2 regions of the Streptomyces sp. NPDC094147 genome follow, and region 2 is predicted to be linked to the other one. Evidence: riboswitches for the same ligand, from Rfam matches in the RefSeq annotation. Region 2 holds a riboswitch; the other holds the start of a gene.
The links. A riboswitch is a leader RNA that binds a small molecule or an ion and turns the genes downstream of it on or off. The one in region 2 is predicted to bind cyclic di-AMP.
Positions count from the first base shown of each region.

Region 1: it holds a riboswitch for cyclic di-AMP, as region 2 does, so the genes downstream of both, ACIQ8J_RS11385 (M23 family metallopeptidase) here and ACIQ8J_RS12600 (C40 family peptidase) in region 2, are expected to answer to the same signal.

Region 1 is NZ_JBIWHT010000005.1:188,605-191,802, forward strand. It holds gene ACIQ8J_RS11380 (GntR family transcriptional regulator) at 34-711, opposite strand; gene ACIQ8J_RS11385 (M23 family metallopeptidase) at 914-1,675, opposite strand; cyclic di-AMP (ydaO/yuaA leader) riboswitch at 1,689-1,849, opposite strand; gene ACIQ8J_RS11390 (M16 family metallopeptidase) at 2,065-3,198, opposite strand, start outside.
Region 2 is NZ_JBIWHT010000006.1:127,267-130,464, reverse strand. It holds gene ACIQ8J_RS12615 (lysophospholipid acyltransferase family protein) at 1-184, opposite strand, end outside; gene ACIQ8J_RS12610 (ATP-dependent Clp protease proteolytic subunit) at 371-1,000, shown strand; gene ACIQ8J_RS12605 (hypothetical protein) at 1,007-1,315, shown strand; cyclic di-AMP (ydaO/yuaA leader) riboswitch at 1,640-1,835, shown strand; gene ACIQ8J_RS12600 (C40 family peptidase) at 1,840-2,313, shown strand; gene ACIQ8J_RS12595 (ATP-binding protein) at 2,408-2,842, opposite strand; gene ACIQ8J_RS12590 (helix-turn-helix domain-containing protein) at 3,087-3,198, shown strand, end outside.

The DNA of each region.
Region 1 (3,198 bases), on a different contig from region 2:
AGCGTCGCGCTTTCTTTGTATACGGCCCGGCTGTTAAGTGCGGGCACTCGCCGTGTGTACGGCAGGTTGCGAAGTGCTCACCGCGGCGGGGCGCCGCAGCCGATGGGCGGAAAAGGAACGCTCGGTGTGCAGGGCGGTGAGCGAGCGGGCGCGTTCGGCGTCGCCCCGGGCCACCGCGTCGGTGATGGCGCCGAGTTCGGCCCAGGACTCGCCCGGCCGGACCGGCTGCTCGACCGCGTACATCCAGGCGATCTTGTGCCGCAACTGCGTGAGCAGCGCGATCAGTCCGGGGCTGGCGGAGGCCTGGGCCAGCGTCTCGTGGAACCAGCCGCCCAGCGAGCGCAGGTCCTCGCCCTGGCCGCGCCGGGCCCGTTGCTGACCCAGCCTCACCAGGCCGCGCAGCACTTTGAGATGGGCCTCGGAGCGGCGGCCGGCCGCCCGCGCGGCGGCCAACGGCTCAAGCAGCACCCGCAGTTCGAGGAGGTCGGCGGCCTCCAGCTCGGTGGGCTCGGCCACCCAGGCGCCGGCATGTCTGCGGGTGGTCACGAAGCCCTCGGACTCCAGGGTGCGCAGGGCTTCGCGCACCGGGACGCGGGAGACCCCGTAACGGCGGGCGAGTACGTCCTCGGTGAGCCGGCTGCCGCGCTCCAAGGCGCCCGAGACGATGTCGCCGCGGATCGCCGTGCATACCGAATGCGCCGGAATGCGCATGGCCGAACCTCCGCCTTTATCCCCGCGAAACGCGGTCGAGCGACGCCTGTCGACGGATATCGATGTCCGTCGATGCCTGTTCCGCGACTCTATTCCAGGCTTTGTTAATTCCCGGTGACGGGCCGGAACCAATGGATATCTTTTGGCCAACCGCGAAGGCCCCCGGCAGCGCGCCGGGGGCCTTCGGTGTGCGCGGGGGCCGTCAGACGGAGACGCCGTGCGAGCGAAGGTAGGCGACCGGGTCGATGTCCGAGCCGTAGGTCGGGGCGGTGCGGGCCTCGAAGTGGAGGTGCGGGCCCGTGGTGTTGCCGGTGTTGCCCGACAGCGCGATCTGCCGGCCCGGCTCCACGGACTGGCCCACGGAGACCTGGATGACCGAGAGGTGGCCGTACTGGGTGTACGTGCCGTCGTTCATCCTGATGACTATGTTGTTGCCGTAGGCGCCGCCCCAGCCGGCCTCCACGACGGTGCCCAGGCCCACGGCGTGCACCGAAGTGCCGCTCTCCGCATGGAAGTCGATGCCGGTGTGGGCGCCGGAGGACCACAGGGAACCGCCGGTCTTGTAGCCGGTGGACACATAGCTGTCCGATATGGGGGCGACGAAGGTGTTGAGGCGCTTGCGCTCGGCCTCGCGCGCCGCGCGCTCCTTGGCCTCGCGGTCCGCCTTGGCCCGCTCCTCCGCCTTGCGCTGCGCGGCCGCCTCGGCCTCCGCCTTCGCCCTGGCCTTCACGGCCGCCTGCTTCTGGGCGTCGGCCTGGGCACCGAGCTGCGCGGCGAGGCCGTCGCCGATGACGATGGCCTGGGTCAGGCCGGTCTCGGCGACGCTCGGGGCGGCGGTGGCCGGGGAGGCGAGGGTGCCTACGACTCCGGCGGTGGCGAGGGTGGCGATGCCCGCTATGTTCGCGCTGCGGCGCGTCATACGGCTGGGCGCGCGGTGCTTCCCGGTGGCACGGGTGAACGCCATGAAGTGGCGGTGTCCTTTCCTTCCATCTCGCCTACCGGGTTAGCTGACGGGTTCGGAGCAGGAAGGTCTCCTACGGGCTCCTCCGCGGGCGGAGGCGTCCGATTCACCCCAGGGACTGAGTGGGTCCCCGGCTCCCCTGGCTCGCGCCGTTCGGGGACTCGGCGATCACTGTCCGGTGCCGCGGGCGCGACGGGTGGTGACGGACAGCCGGACCGACGCTAGACGGCCGGTCTTTCAATCACCAAACAGACACCGTGTTTTGTAGCGCACGCCACATGACAGACAGGCAACCTCCCCAACAATCCGGACATTTACGCCCCATAAGGGAGGACCCCGGCGGCGCATTCGCCACCGGGGTCCCTGTGTGCCCAGTTGTCCAGGTGCCTCAATCAGCCCGCGACCACGGTCACTTCACCGATTCCGAGCGCCCTGACCGGCTCCTCGATCTGAGCCGCGTCACCGACGAGAACGGTGACGAGCCGGTCGGCCGGGAAGGCGTTGACGACGGCCGCCGTCGCCTCCACGGTGCCGGTCTCGGCCAGCAGCGCGTACAACTGCGCCTGGTAGTCGTCGGGGAGGAACTGCTCGACCTGGTCGGCCAGCGTCCCGGCGACGGCCGCCGCGGTCTCGTACTTGAGCGGGGCGACGCCCACCAGGTTCTGCACGGCGGTCTCGCGCTCGGCGTCCGTCAGCCCCTCCGCGGCCAGCGTGCGCAGCACCTTCCACAGGTCGTCGAGCGCGGGGCCGGTGTGGGGGGTGTCGACCGAGCCGCTGATGGCGAGCATCGCGGCGCCGCCCTCGGGGCCCGAGCGCAGCACCTGGCCGAAGGCGCGCACGCCGTAGGTGTAGCCCTTCTCCTCGCGCAGTACGCGGTCGAGCCGGGAGGTGAGGGTGCCGCCGAGGCAGTACGTGCCGAGCACCTGGGCCGCCCAGACCCGGTCGTGGCGGTCGGCGCCGATGCGGCCGATGAGCAGCTGGGTCTGGACCGCGCCGGGGCGGTCCACGATGACGACCCGGCCGGTGTCGTCGGCGGTGATCGGCGGGATGGGGCGCGGCTCGGCGGTGTTGCCGCTCCAGTCGCCCAGGGTGTCCGCGAGGACCGCGTCGAGGTCGGTGCCCGACAGGTCGCCGACGATGACGGTGACGGCCGTCGAGGGGCGCACATACGCCTCGTAGAAGGCGCGCACCGCCGCCGTGTCGATCGCGGCGACGGTCTCCTCGGTGCCCTGGCGGGGGCGCGACATGCGCGCGGAGGCCGGGAACAGCTCCTTGGAGAGCTGCTGGGCGGCCCGCCGGGACGGGTTGGCCTGCTCGTGCGGGATCTCGTCGAGCCGGTTGCGCACGAGCCGGTCGACCTCGGAGTCGGCGAACGCGGGGGCCCGCAGCGCCTCGGCGAGCAGCGAGAGCGCCTTGGGGAGCCGGGAGACCGGCACTTCGAGGGAGACCCGGACGCCGGGGTGGTCGGCGTGCGCGTCGATGGTGGCGCCGCACCGCTCCAGTTCGGCGGCGAACTCCTCCGCCGA
Region 2 (3,198 bases):
CCAGGAAGGTCAGGCGGCGCCTGAGCGTCACCCCCAGCAGGAACTGATCGGTGAACGACTGGTGATTCCCCGCGAGGATCACCGCACCTGCCTCGGGCACCCGCCCGGCCCCTTCGACACACGGGCGGAACAGCCACCGCAGCAGCGGCACCAGCACCACGAGACGGAATGCGTAATAGAACACGTCAGTGAGCCCTCTCCCCAGGTGACCCCCGCGCCGACGCACGCTAGTCACCCCCGGGGATCACCGGGAGAGCGCCTATTGAGCCAGGCCCCCGCTCGCCGAGAGCGAAAACCACCCCTCATCGATCTGTACGTCCTGTACATTTTTTACATCCGGTCGAGGTATCCGGTCGAGGAGAGGTACGTCATGACCCACCGCCCTGCCGCCCGCTACGTCCTGCCCGAGTTCTCGGAGCGCACCGCCTCCGGGGTCCGCACGCTCGATCCGTACTCCAAGCTCTTCGAGGAGCGGATCGTCTTTCTCGGCACCCCGGTCGACGACGCCTCGGCCAACGATGTGATGGCCCAGTTCATGCACCTGGAGCACGCCGACCCCGACCGGGACATCTCGCTCTACATCAACTCCCCCGGCGGCTCGCTCACCGCGATGACCGCGATCCACGACACGATGCAATTCGTCACCTGCGACGTGCAGACGTTCTGCCTGGGTCAGGTGAGTTCGGTGGCCGCGCTGCTGCTCGCGGCCGGGACGCCCGGCAAACGCCTGGTGCAACCGGCCTCCCGGGTGCTCCTCAGGGAGCCCGCGATCGAGGAGCCGCTGCGCGGCCAGCCCTCCGACCTGCAGATCCAGGCCGCCGAACTGCTGCGCGGCCGCACGCTCCTGACCGAGTTGCTCGCCCGGTACACCGGGCGGACCGCGCGGCAGGTGGCCGCCGACATCGAGCGGGACGTGGTCTTCGACGCCGCGGGCGCCGTGGCGTACGGGCTCGCCGACCACGTACTCGAAAGCCGCAAGACCTCGCTGCGCGGACGGTGAACCGCCGTGCTGCCACCGGAACTTCCGCCGCTGCCGGCGCTCACGCGGGCCGAGGCCGAGTTCGTCGACTGCTATCTCGAAGTGGTCGATCTGCTCGGTCGCGTCAATCCGGCGCACGGCCCCGACACCTACGGCGCGCTGCGGGCCGCGCAGGCGCTGGTCGGCCGGACGGCCGCGCTGAAGGACGCGCTCGCCCTGATGCACCTGCGCGGCGAGACCCGGGTGCACGCCCGCACGCTGACCCGCGCCCTGCGGGTGCTGGACGGCGAGCGCCGCACGGGGCGGCTCACGGTGCCGCCGCAGACCACCGGTTGAGGCCGCCGCGCGCAGCGGCGGCGCCCAACGCGCCGACGGGGCCGACGAAACGGACCAGACGGGGTACCCCCGTTCGGCCCACCGCCGACTACGTCCACTGCCCCTTATGAGCTCCTTACAGCGCCTGCACAACGCGCGGAATCGATCGTTCCGTCGCTGGTAGGAGGCTCGTCAGCCCTCCTTCGGGAGGTGCCGAACCACCCGTGTCCACCCGAATCGCCCAGTCGTGAGCACCCTCACACAAAGCCGTTTCGTTACGAAAATATGACAGTCGGTGCGTGAAGATCCCTGGGACGACAAGCCCCCGCCACCGTGGCGGGGCGGTCCGGGCGGACGCCGAGTCCTGCCGCCGCTCCGGACGACTGGTCGACAGGAGTGGACCGGCAGGAGTGGAGGACCCGCGTTCTTCGGGACGGCCGGCCGTCGGCCGTCCCTCGGGGTGAAGCCGTTCAGGCGGCCGGGCGTCTTCGCCGGTCCGAACCCGACAGGTCATCCTTCGCAGGCGGTTTGACGAAGGGTTGCGCATGACCGCGCAGACACATGTCCCGTCTCTGCTGCTCCGCCTGGGCGCCGTCACGGCCCTCACCGTCGCCGTGGCGGGGGGAACCATACTGGCGCCGGGCGCCACACTCGAAGCGCATGCCGCGGCCGTCGCCGCCAGGGCGCTCCACGTGGCCGAATCGAAGAAGGGGTCGCCCTATCAGTACGGGGCCGCCGGACCGCACCGCTTCGACTGCTCCGGGCTCACGCTCTACTCGTTCAAGCAGGCGGGCCACAAGCTGCCCCGCTCGGCCCAGCAGCAGTACAACAGCTCCCGGCATGTCTCCGCCTCCTCCCGCAAAGCCGGAGACCTGGTGTTCTTCCATTCGGCGGGACACGTCTACCACGTGGGGATCTACGCCGGGAACGGGAAGATCTGGCACTCCCCCAAGACCGGCGCGGTGGTCCGCCTCGAACGGATCTGGAGCGGCAGCGTCTTATACGGGCGGGTCGGCTGACCGCCCCGCCGGCGGGGCCGTCCCGATGCGCGCGCCCACGCACCGGGACGGCCCGCGCCCCCAGGGCGGCTCCGGGGCCGGGCAGTGAGCCCCGCTAGCCGCTCTGCACCACTGCCGTCCACGGCAGGGCGATCCAGACCGTCTTGCCGCCGTCCGCGGTGGGTTCGACCGAGAGCCGGCCGCCGCACTCGGCCGCGAGCCAGCGGACGATCACCATGCCCCGGCCGTTGTCCTGCTGGACGGCGGCGGGCAATCGTTTCGGCCAGCGCGGATGACTGTCGGTCACCCCGACCCGCAGCTCCTCCTCGCATTCCAGCTGGACGTCCACGGTGAAGGTGGGTGACTGGCCGAAGGTGTGCTGCACGGCATTGGTGGCGAGTTCGGACACGATGAGCCGGACCGTGTCGCCGGTCTCGTCGTCGGACGGCAGACCCCAATCGGTGAGAACCTCGGCGACGTATCGCCGTGCCGCGGAGACCGAGGCGGGTTCGCTCGGCAGAGTGATTGATGCTTCGAGATGGTCTGCCATGGCGACGCTGTCCCTTTCCCACCCGGGCCGGCCAGAGGACTCCTGGCGGATGAGCGCTCGCGGAGACGAGGTCGGCCTCGGATTGTGCTTCGCGCCAGAGTGCCACTCATCGTGCCGGTCTTGGGTGCCATCCACCAAGATATGCATATATCTGTCGCTCAAAGCGGTGAACTCTGCGGCGACAGAGCGTAATTGGGCTCACACTTACCCATCGCCGAAGGCGCCGGAGGCGAAGGAGACGGCCATGTGGCACGGACCGGCGGTGCACCGCCGCAAGCTGGGCGAGGAACTGCGAGGGCTGCGCGACCGGAAGGGTCTGACGAGCGGGGAGGCGGCCCGCCTGGTCGGCTGGCACC